Regions from separate parts of the Photorhabdus temperata genome, predicted to be linked through region 3. Evidence: predicted binding sites of a transcription regulator. Region 3 holds the regulator's gene; each other region holds the start of a gene.
The links. The regulator CRP, encoded in region 3, controls carbon source genes, mostly activating them, when cyclic AMP is high. The targets are predictions, from matches to a motif close to ATGTGANNNNNNTCACAT.
Positions count from the first base shown of each region.

Region 1 (5,986 bases), on a different contig from region 3:
AGAATGTTAAATTGACTCACACATTGATGGCTGTTGTTTTGGGTACAGCCTTGGTCAGCGGTAGTGTGCTGGCAGAAGAGTCTTTTAAAAATAAAGCGACACAAGCACTCGACAGTGCTGGTCAGAAAATCGATGACTCCATGAAAAGCGTCGATGGTTACATGGATGATAGTGCTATCACAGCGAAGATTAAAAGTGAGTTATTGGCGGAAAAAGGTATCAACAGCACCGGCATCGCGGTAAAAACAGAAAAAGGAGTTGTTTATATTTCTGGTTTTGTGAAAAGCGAGCAGCAATCCAGAAAAGTACTGGATGTTATCTCTAAAGTGAAAGGGGTCAAATCTATTCAAAACGGTCTGACCATAAAAAAATAATATGTTTTTCTAATTTGGTGGTTGTTTTCCATTCAAATAATTTTGTTTTGTACTAATCGGATATGCGCCCTCACCAGGGGTTTTTATCAAAATATTGACTACGTAGCACCATAATATAATGACGGATAATAACTTCTCAAGTTATGCTCTCTATCCGTCATTTATTTTTTTGGGGGACTGTGTGGGGAAACGTATACCGATAACTTTGGGAAATATTGATCTATTATCCCATAAATATAAATCGCATATTAAATCTGGAAAGGTTGCACTTGTTTGTGAGGGTGGGGGGCAGCGCGGCATTTTTACCGCCGGTGTGCTGGATGAATTTATGCGTGTTGAATTTAACCCGTTTGATCTATTGCTTGGTACTTCGGCGGGTGCTCAGAACCTTTCAGCCTATATTTGTGGGCAGCGTGGATATGCCCGGCGGGCTATCAGCCGTTATACGACCAGACCTGATTTCTTTAACCCTCTGCGTTTTGTTCGTGGTGGTCATTTAGTTGATTTAGATTGGTTTTTGCAGACCGTTTCTCAGGAACTTCCCTTGGATATCCCCACCGCTTTACGCAAGTTTGAGGCCGGATGTGAATTTTATATGTGCGCGTGTCGTGCAGATAATTTTGAACCAACCTATTTTCATCCTGATGGGAAGAATTGGCTGGAAGTGATTAAGGCGTCAAGTGCTATTCCTGGGCTTTATCGCAATGGTGTGACGATTGATGATGTCGTTTATTATGATGGTGGTATCAGTGACGCCATTCCGGTGGAAGAGGCGTATCGCCGTGGTGCTGATACGATAGTCGTGATCCGCACTGTTCCTTCGCAGCTCTATTACACGCCTGATTGGATGAAACGGATGGAACGCTGGCTGGGGGATAGCAGCCTGCAAAAGATGGTACGGATGTTACAGCAACATGCGAAAAGCTATTACCGCACACAGAAATTTATTGAAAATCCACCTGATGATGTACAGATCTTTGAAATCTATCCGCCTGCGCCATTAACTGCCAGTGCATTAGGCAGTCGTTTGCCGGCGCTGAATAAGGATTATCATCTTGGGCGTCGTTGCGGTCGCTATTTCCTGGCGACGGTTGGTCATGCATTTGTTGGTGATAAGTTTGGTATGGCGGAGCGTAAAAATTATCGTTTGAGCCGTCATGTCTTGCGCCGGAGTGGGGAAAATAGCGTTTTGGTTAAACCACCAGCTGCATTGGCGGAATCGCCAGAACAGATGAATAACGGATAGTTTTATGTTGATTGATACCCACTGCCATTTTGATTTTCCCCCGTTTCGTGATGACGAACGGCAGAGCCTGCAACGGGCGGCACAGGATGGTGTGGATAAAATTATTGTTCCCGCGGTGAGTGGGAAAAATTTGCAACGGGTATCTGAACTGGCTCGCGTTTATCCGGAGATTTATGCGGCGTTGGGTTTGCATCCTCTTTATATCAATGAACATCAGGAACCGCATCTTGCCGATCTGGCGCAATTACTGAAACAGAAAAATGAAAAGCGGGTGGCTGTCGGAGAGATTGGCCTTGATCTCTATATGGCTGAACCTCAGTTTGAAAAACAAAAAGAGTTGCTGTGTGCTCAATTGCGGCTGGCAAAACAGTGTGAATTACCTGTCATACTTCATTCCAGAAAAAGCCATGATCAACTGGCCGCGATCCTGAGAAGAATCGACCTTCCCCGTACCGGTGTGGTACATGGATTCGCCGGTAGTTTATCTCAGGCAGAAACTTTTATCCGTTTGGGATACTACATCGGGGTAGGGGGAACCATTACTTATGAAAGAGCGCAGAAAACCCGTCGCGCAGTTGCTGAACTTCCTTTAACTTCTCTTGTGCTGGAAACAGACGCACCGGATATGCCACTTTTCGGGTTTCAGGGAGAACCTAACCGACCGGAAAGAGTTGCCGGGGTTTTTGCTTCATTATGTGAGCTTCGCCGTGAATCTCCTGACGAAATCGCCACCCAACTTTATAGTAACAGTGTTGAGTTATTTGGGTTGAATAGTTAAGTGGTATATCATAAAACTTTAACTGCGCTTACCTGATAATCATCTCTTAATTGTTTATTATTTTGCCGTCCTGACGGCTAGATTATCTTATTGCAGATTATTTCCGCAATTTTGTGTGATTTACATCACATTTATCGTTTTTCCATTGCTTTTTTCGGTGGGTATTTGTGATGTAGATAGCTTGTTCATTCCGATGACTGAGTATAATCAGCGCCGAAACAGTGTCAGTAAACATTTACATACTTACTGACATATTTAATTTATTATTAAGTGAACAGGGATTCTTCCAATGCAACTCTTTATGAGCCTGGTCGGGATGGTAGTGCTGATCTTGATCGCAGTACTCTTTTCCAGTAACTATCGCGCTATTAAACTTCGTACCGTCCTTGGTGCTTTTTTGATTCAGGTCGCTATCGGCGCTTTTGTACTTTATGTTCCCGCAGGCAAGATAATATTAATGGGTATGTCTGAGGGAGTTTCCAGTGTTATCCAGTATGGTCAGCAAGGAATGGATTTTATTTTTGGTGGATTAGTTTCCCCCAAAATGTTTGAACTGTTTGGGGGTGGTGGTTTTGTTTTCGCCTTGCGTGTACTGCCGATTATCGTTTTCTTCTCTTCACTGATTGCTGTTTTGTACTACATCGGTGTTATGCAGCTCGTTATCAAAGTATTGGGTGGCGGCCTGCAAAAAGTTCTCGGAACTTCACGTACCGAATCGTTGTCAGCAACAGCAAATATTTTCGTAGGTCAAACTGAAGCGCCACTGGTTGTTCGCCCTTATATCGCCACGATGACCCAGTCTGAACTGTTTGCGGTTATGTGTGGTGGTCTGGCATCTGTCGCGGGTTCTGTACTGGCTGGTTATGCATCAATGGGCGTACCGTTGGAATATCTGATTGCGGCTTCCTTTATGGCAGCCCCAGGTGGTCTGTTATTCGCTAAACTGATGGTGCCTGAAACTGAAAAGTCGCAAGACACTGTTGATGCGATGTCACTGGTCGCTGAATCAGAACGTCCTGCTAACATTATCGATGCCGCGGCTTCTGGCGCCGCTGCTGGTATGCAATTAGCGCTGAACGTCGGTGCAATGCTACTGGCGTTTGTTGCCCTGATTGCGTTAGTGAACGGTATTCTTGGTGGTATCGGTGGCTGGTTTCATTACCCGCAACTTTCTCTTGAATTGGTACTGGGCTGGGTTTGTGCGCCTATTGCTTACCTGATTGGTGTTCCATGGCATGAAGCAACCGTTGCCGGTTCCTTTATCGGTCAAAAACTGGTTGTGAACGAATTCGTTGCCTTTATGAACTTCGGCCCATATTTGCAACCGGATGATGCGGTTGCGGCTGCGGGTTTACAGGTTCTGTCAGATCACACCAAAGCCATCATCTCCTTTGCACTGTGTGGCTTTGCTAACCTTTCTTCTGTCGCTATCCTGCTGGGTGGTTTGGGCGGTATGGCGCCAAATCGTCGCGGGGATGTCGCTCGTCTGGGGATGAAAGCAGTAATAGCAGGTACATTATCCAACCTGATGAGTGCAACTATTGCCGGTTTCTTCCTGGCGCTGTAACTTTGTTGCAATATGCAGGTGGGATAATTCCGCCTGCAATCCATTTTCCTTCCAATTAACCCATGATGAAAAACATTGCCTGCCATCCCCCTTTGTTTGGCAATGAGTTATATTTTTTATCGTGTACTATTTGATGACAGGAAGGTGTGATTGGCAGATAAACCGGATAGCACACCAATTTAATGTGATTTTCATCACATATAAAATTGTTATCTTGCAAATTACATTGTATTAATGTGATATTTGGCACGATTTTTTGAGCGTTTAAATGTTCAAATAATATTATGCCAATATTTTATGGATAAAGGCGAGGCTCGCATTAAGGACCATAAACCGAAGAGAGCATAGTGCGGTGAAAAGGAGTTCAACTGTCGCGGTAGGCATCCCACGGCTACATCTTCAAGGAACCAAGTCCGCTCGCCAACAAACAATCGTTTAAAAAAATGTGTGGTTCTGGCGTAAAGCCGGCCGCGATAATAACGTTGGAGAGTTTTATGACCGATTTAACCGCAGCAGCGCAGCGTGCGCTGAGTTTGATGGATTTAACGACACTTAATGATGATGATACAGATGGAAAAGTGACGGCACTTTGTCATCAGGCGAAAAGCCCGGCGGGTAACACGGCGGCTATCTGTATCTACCCGCGTTTTATTCCTCTGGCGCGTAAAATATTGCGTGAACAGGGCACCCCTGAAATCCGCATTGCAACAGTGACAAACTTCCCACACGGTAATGACGATATTGAGATCGCTGTAGCTGAAACCTGGGCGGCGATTGCTTATGGTGCTGATGATGTTGACGTGGTTTTCCCATACCGCGCATTGATGGCCGGTAATGAACAAATTGGCTTTGATATGGTTAAAGCCTGTAAAGAAGCCTGTGCGGAAGCGGGTGTTTTGCTAAAAGTCATTATCGAAACAGGTGAACTGAAAGAAGCATCTCTGATCCGTAAGGCGGCTGAAATTTCAATTAAAGCAGGTGCCGATTTTATCAAAACGTCCACCGGCAAAGTACCCGTTAACGCCACACTGGCAAGTGCTGAAATCATGATTAAGGTTATTCATGAGATGGGAGTGGGTGAAACCGTTGGTTTCAAACCGGCGGGTGGCGTTCGTACCGCGGAAGAAGCAGCACAATATCTGGCATTGGCTGATCGCATTATGGGTGATAAATGGGTTGATGCCCGTCATTTCCGTTTTGGTGCTTCCAGCTTGTTGGGAAGTTTGCTGAACACTCTGGGTCATCAGGGGCAAAAACAAAGCAGCAATTACTGATAATCATACACCGTACCCGTTGGTGCGTAATGGCTGAACCTTTCCCGATTTTAATCATGATGAGGAGAATGCTTTGTTTCTGGCACAGGAAATTATCCGTAAAAAGCGTGATGGGCATCCACTGAGTGAAGAAGAGATCCGCTTCTTCATCAATGGCGTGCGTGACAATACCGTTTCTGAAGGGCAGATTGCTGCACTGGCGATGGCTATCTACTTCCACGATATGATAATGGGAGAGCGGGTGGCTCTGACTCTGGCTATGCGTGATTCCGGTACGGTGTTGAACTGGCAAAGCTTGAATCTGAATGGCCCGATTGTGGATAAACATTCAACCGGCGGTGTCGGTGATGTCACATCCCTGATGCTTGGCCCAATGGTGGCGGCTTGTGGTGGTTATGTTCCGATGATCTCCGGCCGTGGTTTGGGTCATACTGGTGGTACGCTGGACAAACTGGAAGCGATCCCAGGATTTGATATTTTTCCTGATGACAGCCGCTTCCGTAACATTATTCAGGACGTTGGCGTAGCGATTATCGGCCAGACTAATTCGCTGGCGCCGGCAGACAAACGCTTCTATGCAACTCGGGATATTACCGCGACGGTGGATTCTATCCCTTTGATCACCGCGTCTATCCTCGGCAAAAAACTGGCTGAAGGTTTGGATGCATTGGTGATGGATGTCAAAGTTGGCTCTGGTGCGTTTATGCCGACGTATAAAGAGTCGGAACAACTGGCGGAATCTATTGT
Region 1 is NZ_JAJAFX010000026.1:12,906-18,891, reverse strand. Features, by position in the region: gene LGZ99_RS11710 (BON domain-containing protein) at 1-374, shown strand, start outside; gene LGZ99_RS11705 (patatin-like phospholipase family protein) at 556-1,620, shown strand; gene LGZ99_RS11700 (TatD family hydrolase) at 1,625-2,398, shown strand; gene LGZ99_RS11695 (NupC/NupG family nucleoside CNT transporter) at 2,700-3,965, shown strand; gene deoC (deoxyribose-phosphate aldolase) at 4,460-5,239, shown strand; gene deoA (thymidine phosphorylase) at 5,313-5,986, shown strand, end outside.
Region 1: LGZ99_RS11695 (NupC/NupG family nucleoside CNT transporter) is a predicted target of CRP. The motif match lies at 2,512-2,529, and genes of this name have one in related genera.

Region 2 (5,986 bases), on a different contig from region 3:
CAGTCGAAATTATAAAATAATCTATGTAAACGGCATATTGGTTAATAATTTAAAAAAATATCAGGTGCTTGATAATTACATACGGACATTGTGCAGGCACAGAGAGGATTATCTTTGCAACATTATTCAATAGATCGTATTTCTCTGTGCCTGTCACTTTTGTGGAGAGTTTTTAACTGCGCGAGCAGAATATTAAATTAATGAGTTGCACCTCCACTGATGACGATATCCTCACTGTTTTTTAATGCTTCATCAATGGCGATTTCCAGTGCTGTTATTACTGTTTCCAGTGCCATACTCGGTGTGCCGGAGTACCGCACTGCCTGCTCTGGCAGATAAGGGATATGGATAAAACCACCGCGTATTTCAGGATTGGTATACGTCAAATAATGCAGCAAGCCATACATCACATGATTGCAGACGAAAGTACCTGCGGTCTGTGAAATTGAAGCTGGGAGTCCTGCTTCATGTAAACCTTTGACCATTGCATTGATGGGTAACGTGGCAAAATAGGCGGCGGGACCCGTTGCTACGATCGGCGTATTGATAGGCTGGTTACCTTGATTATCAGGAATGCGTGCATCGTTGATATTAATCGCCACGCGTTCCACGGTGATATCAGCTCTACCGCCCGCTTGTCCTACGGCAATCACCAGATCAGGCTGGATATCATTAATAGCCGCATATAAGCAAGTCAGGGAGACGTCGAACACACATGGAAGCTGGCGTGCTTCTATACGCGCTCCACACAATTCGCGCCCTTGCAACTGCTTGACTGCTTCCCATGATGGATTAATCGTTTCATCGTCGAAAGGCTCAAAACCTGTAATTAAAACTGTTTTCTGTCTTGCCATAGGTAGTACTCCTGTATGATGGAAAGGTTCTGATATGTTTAAACAATATGCATCCTATTAAAGGGTAGCAGTGATATTTATATTTGATAATTGTTTTATTTTTGTTGAAAACATAAAGAAAATATGGTGGAAAATAATAAATAAGATTTTATTATTAGTTATGGAAATAAAATACAGTTAATTTTTAAATATGTTTTTCATCGGGGGAAGTTATTGTGAAAATGATTCGGATCATTGTGTTGTTGCTTGTAAATATTATGACGTAAATTTTAATAACAGTGGTTATTTTTATTTTTGAGAATTGACGATTCTTAGGATATATTCTTCTTTATGACTGACTATATTGATATTTACTGCTATCGATTCTCTGGATAGGAAATTTCGATGAAATAGTCATGTGTTTTTCATCTTGACAATTAATAAATCAAGTTAGCCATTTGGATATATTCTGTTCCCTGTGTTGTTTGAATCATAAATATAATTAAATAATTGGCTGTTTGCTCCATATACGATCGTATTCAATTTAGCTTATGGTAGAAAGGAAACGCCCGGCTCTTTATTTTTGAGTTTGTGATTACTATTTAGGCATGTGTTAATTTTTTTCTTTATAATGGTTTGCTTATTTTTACTCATTTTATGATTATTTTGTGACTTACATCCCAAAATAATGTACGTTTTTCTTTTTTATCTTACTTCGAAGTGATATTTATCACTAAAAGATGTCTAAATGCTCAATACAGTAGATTTCAACTAATTTCGTTATAAATTCTTCCCTTTGAGGAGTCTGATATGTCTGATGTATTTCACTTAGGTCTGACCAAAAGCGACCTACAAGGCGCAACTTTAGCTATTGTTCCGGGTGATCCGAAACGTGTGGAAAAAATTGCAAGATTGATGGATAACCCAGTTCATCTTGCTTCTTTGCGTGAATTCACGTCGTGGCGTGCAGAAATTGATGGTAAAGCAGTTATTGTATGCTCCACGGGCATTGGTGGCCCGTCAACATCCATTGCTGTTGAAGAATTAGCACAATTGGGGGTTCGTACTTTCTTGCGTATTGGGACAACAGGTGCAATCCAGGAAAATATCAATGTTGGGGATGTGCTGGTAACCACGGCTGCTGTTCGTTTGGATGGCGCCAGCTTGCATTTTGCTCCGATGGAATTCCCGGCGGTTGCCGATTTTGACTGTACCACTGCACTGTATGAAGCGGCAAAAGATTCCGGTGCAACGGCACATGTGGGTGTAACCGCCTCTTCCGATACTTTCTATCCTGGTCAGGAACGCTACGATACCTATTCTGGCCGTGTTGTGAGCCGTTTTAAAGGCTCAATGGCTGAATGGCAGGCGATGGGCGTCATGAACTATGAAATGGAATCTGCAACTTTATTGACTATGTGTGCAAGCCAGGGGCTGCGTGCAGGTACGGTTGCCGGTGTCATTGTTAACCGTACTCAGCAGGAAATTCCTGATGTTGAGCTACTTAAGAAAACAGAAAGTAACGCATTAGGGATCGTGGTCGAAGCTGCTCGTCGTTTGTTGTAAATAATACTTTTTGGGCCGGAATATTCCGGCTCACTCTTCTTTTAAGCAGAAATCTGTTAATGTTTTAAAATTTACAACTAATTAAGAGTCATCATGATTACTACATCTTTATTGCACCCATCAGTACTTCCCCTTCATGGCGGGATTAATTTTCGTGATTTAGGTGGTAAAACGGTAACCAGTGGTGGGAAAATTAAATCAGGTTTACTTTTTCGCTCTGGTGCTTTGGATCGCTTAACGGAAAAAGACCAATCTTTCCTGACAAATAAAAACCTCTTTCAAATCATAGATTATCGTGACATAGGTGAAATAGAAGATAAGCCTGATCAGGTATGGAATGGGGCTAATTATCATCATGCTCCTGCCAATCCATTATCCAAGGAAGTGAATGCGAATCTGGAAAAATTGACATCAGAGAGGTTGGAACAATTTGATCCGCAGTCATTTATGTTCCGTCTTTATAAATTACTGCCTTTGAAAAATGAGGCTTATAAGATATTAGTTAAATTGCTGCAACAGCCGGAAAGAGGCGGGATAGTACAACATTGCGCGGTAGGTAAAGATAGAACGGGTGTAGGTTCTGCATTGGTGTTGTTTGCACTTGGTGCTGATTTGGATACGGTAATGGAAGATTATCTGGTGACTAATTCTACGTTGGCACCTTACCGTGAGTATTTGTTAAATGAACATGCGAAAACCATGAGTGACGATGTGGTTGAGAAATTCGCTTATGTCTATTCTGTCAGAGAAGAATTTTTAATGACGGCTTTAAACAGTATTAATCAGAATTATGGCAGTGTAGATGTATGGCTGGAGAAAGATTTTGGTCTTGATTTTGCTGCCCGTCAGAAATTACAAGGTTATTTCCTTGAATAAGAAGTTGGTTTAATTCTGGTTAATACAACAGTGGTTAAGTTGAATGTGGTATTAATCAATACAGGAATTTGAATTTGAGTCTTCATGAAATAGTTGAGTTGGTAATCGCTTTTGTTAAAGCACACGATACCTGGATCATGCCGATTGTTTTCTTACTTGCTTTTGGTGAATCTTTGGCTTTTTTCTCCTTGTTATTGCCTGCAACGATCATACTGCTTGGATTAGGTGCATTAATAGGTGAAAGTGGCCTTAATTTCTGGCCAATCTGGTTGGCTGCGGCGGTAGGGGCCTTTTTGGGCGATTGGGTATCCTATATCGCCGGTGCGCATTTTAAAGGTGATGTTGGTAAAATCTGGCCGATTTCCCGTAAACCACAATTGCTGACACGAGCGCATAACTTCTTTGAGCGCTGGGGTATTTGGAGCATTTTCCTTGGTCGGTTTTTGGGGCCATTCCGTGCAATTGTGCCATTGGTGGCAGGTATTTGTACCATGCCGTTGCGTTACTTCCAGATTGCCAATATCTTTTCCGCACTTATCTGGTCTTTTGGGGTATTAGCTCCGGGCGCTTTTGGTTTGCAATGGTTAGCTCAATGGATAAGTTAATTGAGAGCGGCTTCGCAGGCTGAGACACTTGTGTAAATCAATCTGGACATCTATACAGTGTTAATTTAACTTAGCTGGTCGAAGAATGTAACAGAGGAAATACAGGTGGATATCCAGTTGTTATATACGTTGATTGGCGTTCTTGGCGGCCTGTTGGGCGGAGGGGCTCTCGTCTGGCTCTCCATTCATCAACGTATTCAGCAGCAAGAACTGGAGTTACGGGAACTGAGCAGCCAGCTTGCAGTTGCTAATGAAAAACTTGAGCAGTCTGTCTATTGGCGGGCTGAATGTGAGCAACTTAACCAAGAATTACGGGCTCAGAGAGAAATCAATAACGTGCAAGAATCTGAGTTGCGGGAAGTGACTACACGTCTGGAAGAGTGCCGTCTTGCTGCCGAAGAGAAACAGCGGTTATTGATCAACAGTGAACTACGCCTGAATACCCAGTTTGAAAATCTGGCTAACCGTATTTTTGAACAAACAGGTCGTCGTACTGACGAACAGAACCGGCAGAGTCTCAATAATCTTCTGGCTCCATTCCGTGAACAACTTGATGGTTTTCGCCGTCAGGTACAGGAGAGTTTTGGTCAGGAAGCCCGTGAACGACATACTCTTGCACATGAAATCCGTAACTTGCAGCAACTGAATGTTCAAATGGCGAAAGAAGCAGTCAATTTGACTAATGCACTTAAAGGTGACAACAAAATTCAGGGAGATTGGGGGGAAGTGGTGCTGGCTCGTATTCTGGAAGCTTCTGGTTTACGGGAAGGGCATGAATTTCGCACTCAGGTGAATATTAAGGCAGAGAATAACAGCCGCTTCCAACCTGATGTTATTGTTCATTTGCCGCAAGGGAAAGATGTGGTGATTGATGCCAAAATGTCGCTGGTCGCTTATGAGCGTTATTTTAATAGTGAAGATCAGCACCAGCGGGAATTAGCTCTTCAGGAGCATATCAGCTCAATTAAAGGTCATATCCGTGGCTTGAGCCGCAAAGATTACCAGCAGTTGCCCGGGTTGAAATCGCTGGATTATGTACTGATGTTTATTCCGGTTGAACCTGCTTATTTGGTTGCACTCAACAGGGCGCCTGAGCTGCTTGATGAGGCACTTAAACACAATATTATGCTGGTTAGCCCATCAACATTATTAGTTGCTGTGCGTACTATCAATAACTTGTGGCGCTATGAATATCAAAGCCAGAATGCGCGTTTAATTGCGGATAAGGCATCCCGTATGTACGATAAGATGCGTTTGTTTGTTGATGATATGCAAGGTTTAGGGCAAAGCCTGGATAAAGCTCAGATTAATTATCGGCTGGCAATGAACAAGCTCACAGAAGGGCGTGGTAATCTGATAAGCCAGGCTGAGGGGTTTCGTAAGTTAGGGGTTGAGGTGAAACGTTCTATTGATCCCGAATTGGCTAATAAAGCCAACCAACCATCCTGTGCTAATGATTAACGCCAGGATAGGGTTTTATCTGAAAGGCTGATACACTTTTATAACAGTTTGAATAAAAAACGGGCAGATAACATGGTAGACCAAACGAAACAAACCACACATTTTGGTTTCCGCACCGTAGCCAAAGATGAAAAAGAAGGTATGGTAGCCGAAGTATTTCATTCCGTTGCGGCAAAATACGATTTAATGAATGATTTGATGTCGTTTGGCATTCATCGTATTTGGAAACGTATGGCTATTAATGCCAGTGGTGTTCGCCGGGGCCAGAGAGTCCTTGATTTAGCTGGCGGTACCGGAGATTTGGCAGCCAAGTTTTCCCGTATAGTTGGTGAAAAGGGTGAAGTTGTTCTTGCTGATATCAATGAGTCTATGTTGAAGGTTGGGCGTGAGAAATTACGTGATACCGGTATTGTTGGTAATGTCAGCTATGTGCAGGCTAATGCGGAAGCGTTGCCTTTCCCTGATAGCTATTTTAATTGCATCACTATCTCTTTCGGCTTGCGTAATGTAACTGAAAAAGAAAAAGCCCTGCGTTCTATGTTTCGGGTTTTGAAACCGGGCGGGCGCTTATTGGTACTTGAGTTCTCTAAACCGTTGCTCGCACCATTAAGCAAAGCTTATGATGCATATTCTTTCCATGTACTG
Region 2 is NZ_JAJAFX010000042.1:17,169-23,154, reverse strand. Features, by position in the region: gene pcp (pyroglutamyl-peptidase I) at 198-854, opposite strand; gene udp (uridine phosphorylase) at 1,644-2,399, shown strand; gene LGZ99_RS16195 (tyrosine-protein phosphatase) at 2,493-3,275, shown strand; gene LGZ99_RS16190 (DedA family protein) at 3,350-3,880, shown strand; gene rmuC (DNA recombination protein RmuC) at 4,031-5,341, shown strand; gene ubiE (bifunctional demethylmenaquinone methyltransferase/2-methoxy-6-polyprenyl-1,4-benzoquinol methylase UbiE) at 5,414-5,986, shown strand, end outside.
Region 2: udp (uridine phosphorylase) is a predicted target of CRP. The motif match lies at 1,552-1,569, and genes of this name have one in related genera.

Region 3 (5,986 bases):
CCTTAGATATTAACCAGATACCAATAATTTCTTCATTTATTCATCTTTTTCATTTGCCCATCTTTGATTTTTTATGCATATTCAGTGATTATAATTTCATTTTTGAATGGCGTATATATAAAAAACGGGTGGGAAAATGATGGAGCATGCCGCAGTAAACAGAAATACATACGATCAAGTCATGTTGCCAATTTATTCACCGGCACAGTTTATACCGGTGAAAGGGCAAGGCAGCCGTGTATGGGATCAGCAAGGGAAAGAGTATATTGATTTTGCCGGTGGTATTGCTGTTATGGCTTTGGGGCATTGTCATCCTGAGTTAGTGGATGCTTTAAAGCAGCAAGGGGAGAAACTTTGGCATATCAGTAATATTTTCACCAATGAACCAGCTTTGATACTCGCGCAGAAACTGATTGATGCAACTTTTGCGGAGCGGGTATTTTTTGCCAACTCGGGAGCGGAAGCGAATGAAGCTGCATTTAAGCTGGCGCGTCATTATGCCATTACCCGTTACCATCCATATAAAACCAAAATCATCGCATTCCATCAGGGGTTTCATGGTCGTACCCTGTTTACGGTCTCTGTTGGTGGTCAACCAAAATACGCTGATGGTTTTGGGCCAAAACCCGCAGATATTATTCATGTGCCTTTTAATGACTTAGATGCAGTAAAGGCGGTCATGGATGACCATACTTGTGCTGTTGTATTAGAACCTGTTCAGGGAGAAGGGGGAGTCACGCCGGCGACACCCGCATTTATTCATGGGTTGCGTGAACTTTGCGATAAGTATCAGATATTGTTGGTATTTGATGAAGTACAAAGTGGAATGGGCCGTACCGGTAAGTTATTTTCTTATATGTATTATGATGTTGTGCCGGACATTATCACCACAGCGAAGGCGCTGGGAGGTGGTTTCCCTGTCAGTGCTATGCTGACTACAGCGAATATCGCTTCGGTGATGGTGCCGGGAACTCACGGCACAACTTATGGTGGTAATCCGCTGGCTTGTGCGGTTGCAAATGCTGCTTTTGACATTATCAATACGCCAGAGGTCTTGGATGGTGTTGAAAAACGTCATCATTTGATTGTGAATTTTCTGAATGATATCAATCAAAAATATTCGATATTTGGTGAAATCCGTGGCAAGGGATTGCTGATTGGTGCGGAACTAAAAGCGCAGTATCAGGGAAAATCTAAAGAGATCCTGCAACTGGCGGCTGAAAATGGTCTGATGTTATTGAGTGCCGGTAATGATGTACTGCGTTTCACGCCTTCGCTGATTATCAGTGAAGAGGAGATAGCCCAGGGGATGGAACGGCTGGAGAAGGCAATTAGTCAGTTGGTGTAAATAAAAATCAGCGCAATATAATGCGCTGATTAATTAGGAATTAACGTGTACCGTAAACAACAATTGTTTTGCCGTGTGCGGAGATCAGATTTTGATCTTCCAGCATTTTTAAAATACGGCCAACCGTTTCACGGGAACAGCCAACAATCTGACCAATTTCCTGACGAGTGATTTTGATTTGCATTCCGTCCGGGTGGGTCATTGCATCTGGTTGTTTCGCCAGATTCAGTAAAGTCTGAGCAATCCGGCCGGTTACATCCAGGAAAGCCAGGTTACCGACTTTCTCAGAAGTTGTTTGCAAACGGCTTGCCATTTGGGCAGATAAACGCATTAAAATATCTGGGTTTACCTGAATCAGTTGACGGAATTTTTTATAGGAAATTTCCGCTACTTCACAGGCGCTTTTGGCCCGTACCCAGGCTGTACGCTCTTGTCCTTCTTCAAATAATCCAAGCTCGCCAATGAAATCTCCCTGGTTTAAATAGGAGAGGATCATCTCTTTGCCTTCTTCATCTTTAATCAAAACCGCAACAGAACCTTTTACGATGTAGTAAAGCGTCTCTGCTTTTTCGCCTTGATGAATAAGCGTGCTTTTGGATGGATATTTATGAATATGGCAGTGTGACAAAAACCATTCAAGAGTGGGGTCTGTTTGTGGCTTGCCGAGAACCATTCGCTTCATCCTCTGTTGTTATCGCTGCCTAAATAACACGAGAACCTAAAAGTTTCTCGTCAGGCTGGCTTAAAAGACACTAGCTTAACATATTAGTTTGCTGAAAAACCGACAGGTGAGGGTTTTATATAGGTTATCTGAAATTTGAAACTTGAGTATTGATCTTAACCCATATATACCCAGACCTGCTTCTGTTTTTAACACAGGAAAAGGCTTCTGTCTTGTCTTGTATTGTTTCAGCACAATAAACCGCTCATTAGATTGCCAGTTTAATACTGAAAGAGTAGGCTTTGATGCAAAAAATGACTTAAGGGGTACTTATGCAAGCGCGGGTAAAATGGGTTGAAGGGTTGTCTCTTTTGGGGGAGTCGTCTTCGGGTCATCAGATAATGATGGATGGAAATGCCGGCGATAAGGCACCGAGCCCAATGGAAATGGTATTAATGGCAGTTGGCGGTTGCAGCACGATTGATGTTATTTCTATTTTGCAGAAAGGTCGATATGACATAAAAGATTGTGAAGTGAAATTAACTTCTCGCCGTCGTGAAGAGGCGCCACGCTTGTTTACTTCTATTAATCTGCATTTTATTGTTACCGGCAAGGATTTATCAGATAAAGCAGTTGAACGCGCCGTCACGCTTTCCGCAGAGAAATATTGTTCTGTTTCGTTGATGTTGGGGAAATCAGTTGAACTTACCTACAGCTTTGAAATTAAAGAGGCAGAGTAAGATATTATTTCCTGATTGAAAAATAACGACAGGTAACTAATATCAGTTACCTGTTTTTTTAACTGAATAATATGAGAAGTGGATTCAAACGCTGAGTTTTCTGGATTTATCCCAGGTTTTAATCAACAAATTTTTTCCCCTTCCAGTAATCGCTGTACCAATGGCGTCATAATTAATTCCATGGCCAGTCCCATTTTTCCACCGGGAACTACGATGGTATTAATGCTTGAAACAAATGAACCTTGTAACATTGATAAAAGATACGGGAAATCAATTTGAGTGAGGTCACGGAAACGGATGACAATAAAACTTTCATCCAGGGATGGAATGGCTTTGGCTGAAAATGGATTGGACGTATCAACAGTCGGGACGCGCTGGAAATTTATATGTGTCCGGGAAAATTGGGGGGTAATGTAGTTAATATAATCATCCATAGAACGAACAACGGAATCCATCACCGCTTCCTGTGAGTGTCCCCGTTCTCCGGTATCGCGGATAAGTTTCTGTATCCATTCAAGGTTGACAATCGGCACCACCCCCACTAGCAGATCGACATGACTGGCAACATTATGTTGTGGTGTTACCACGCCACCGTGCAGGCCTTCATAAAACAGCACATCGGTCTGCTTTGGCAAGGCTTCCCACGGAGTAAATGTACCGGGGAGCTGGTTGTAAGGAACCGCGTCATCATAGGTGTGAAGGTACTTACGGCAACGGCCTTCACCCGCTTCACCATAGTCAATCATGGTTTTTTCCAGCATGCCAAAATCATTGGCTTCTGGCCCAAAATAACTGATATGTCTGCCTTGCTCCTTGGCTTTACGGATTGCTGCGTCCATTTCAGGGCGGGTATAGCGATGGAAACTATCCCCCTCTATCTGTGCTGCGCTGATGTTAAGTTGCTGGAAAATCTTACGGAAAGCTAAACTGGTTGTTGTTGTTCCGGCACCGCTGGAGCCGGTAATCGCAATAATCGGATGTTTGGCAGACATAAGCAGTAAACTCCATAATGTTAAGAATGGAACATTTCTTTTGGCATAATATTGATGCTTTCATGCAGTTCAGACCACACCAGCATAACATCCCCCTGCTCCAACTGACGACGTATGTCAGCGACTTTCTGCTCAAGGGATTTTTCATATTCGCCGTAGTCAGTGCCTTCCCGCAGGATAAAACTCTCTATCAAATTTAGCAGAGTTTCTGGCTCCAGCTGTTGCCATGGAATAATCATCGTTGTTGCTCCAGATAAGATGACAGCCAGCCTGGAATACGTTGTTCCAGCCACATTTGTGGTTTTTTGAGTGAACCGCTGACAAAGCCGACATGTCCACCATGTTCTGTCAATTGGTATTCAATATTTTTGGGTAAGGTGTTGAGATCAGGGATGACTTCTGGCGCCATAAAGGGATCGTCTTTGGCATGAATAATCAACAGTGGCACCGTAATGTCAGACAGGCGTGGCAGAGCGCTGCACTGGTGGTAGTAGTCCGCTGCATCTCTAAAACGGTGGATTTTTGCGGTTACAATTTCATCAAATTCACGAATATGTTTCAATCCTTTTACTTGGGACAGATTGATAGGCAGAGAACCTGGGTAGCGTAGCAATTTGCGGGTAACATTACGTTTCAGATTGTTAAGCAAATAGCGCTCGTAAACCTGAGAAAATCCTTTTTCTATCCGGCTGGAACAGGCTTCTAACATCAGAGGGGCAGAAACAATAACTGCCGCATTGAGCCGGGCCTGTGTTTTTTCTTCTGCCAGATAGCAGGCCAGCATATTACCGCCGACGGAATAACCCACGGCTGAGGTTGGCACATCACCGTAGGTCTGTTTTAACCAGTTCAGAAAATAACGGGCATCTCCTGTTTCGCCAGAATGATAGAGACGTTTTTGGCGGTTCGGTTCACCACTGCATCCACGGAAATGCATGACAACGCCAAGCCAGCCTTTTTTCTGACAGATACGAAGCAAACCGTGAGCATAAGGGCTGTGGAAACTGCCTTCCAGACCATGAAACAGGATCAGCCGTGGCTTATGTGCTGCGGTTGCTGGATCTTCACTCCATGCCAGGTCAACAAAATCGTTATCCGGCAAATTAAGTCGTTGCCAGTATGGTTGCAGTTCAGGATACCGCCGCACCAGACGCGGGAGTAGTGTCTGCAAATGCGGATTACTGGCTCCGGTTAGAGGACGAAAGATATCGGACATAATGGTTTCGGGTTAAATGATTAGTTATCTTGTATGGTAAATAACATACTGATATTTTCTGTGAAAGGGAAACTCAATTATTCAGGATGAAAGGAACCATTCATGACAGCAAGCCTGATTTTTTCATTAATAACTTTTTTGTTTATTTCTGCGATTACCCCAGGTCCAAACAACATGTTACTGACCTCATCTGGTGCCAACTTTGGTTTTGTCCGTTCTTTGGGATTGACAGCGGTTCTGCTCTGCTGCGGGCGCTGACTTGTGGTGATGTGCAAATCGGCAATATCAAGTCAAATCGACATTTTTATTGCCGAACAGCAGAGTCAGGACAAAACCGCTGATATAAGCAACCACCAATCCGGTGGCATAAACTGCCATCCCGATAAAAATACCGTTGTTGGAGGTCATCAGTGGCAGTGCGACCAACCCGGATGGACCGAAAACCGTATTCAATCCAATAGGTAAACCTAAATAAGCCACCAGACCGATAAAGAACCCCCCGGTGGCCCCGCCCAAACAAGCGGTGATAAAAGGTTTGATGCGTGGCAAGGTTACTCCGTAAATCAAGGGTTCACCGATACCGAGAAAGCCTGGAATAATGGCGCCTTTTATCTGAGTACGCAGCAGAGAATCTTTATTCGCTTTGACATACAGCGCCAGTGCTGCACCAACTTGTCCGCCTCCAGCCATAGCGAGGATTGGGAACAGAGAGTTAAAGCCTTGTGCGTCCATTAGCGCGAAATAGACCGGGACGAATCCCTGATGTACACCAAACATAACGGCGAGCAGAAATAGTCCTGCTAATATCGCAGTACCAAAAGGATTGCCGTTAAGATTAAGGAATAACCATGACATGCCGCTAAACAGATAGCTTCCTAACGGCATGATAATAATAAAGGCGATTGCTCCCATGATCAGCAGGGTAATCGCTGAAGTGAGGATCATATCCAGATTGTCCGGAATGATCTTACGAACTTGTCGTTCTACCCATGCTCCCAGAATAGCGGCAATAAGAACACCGATAATATT
Region 3 is NZ_JAJAFX010000027.1:51,041-57,026, forward strand. Features, by position in the region: gene LGZ99_RS12250 (aminodeoxychorismate synthase component II) at 1-13, shown strand, start outside; gene argD (bifunctional acetylornithine/succinyldiaminopimelate transaminase) at 137-1,348, shown strand; gene crp (cAMP-activated global transcriptional regulator CRP) at 1,389-2,021, opposite strand; gene LGZ99_RS12265 (OsmC family protein) at 2,342-2,749, shown strand; gene LGZ99_RS12270 (phosphoribulokinase) at 2,872-3,741, opposite strand; gene LGZ99_RS12275 (YheU family protein) at 3,762-3,980, opposite strand; gene LGZ99_RS12280 (hydrolase) at 3,977-4,957, opposite strand; partial or broken gene LGZ99_RS12285 (LysE family translocator) at 5,060-5,185, shown strand; gene murP (PTS N-acetylmuramic acid transporter subunit IIBC) at 5,243-5,986, opposite strand, start outside.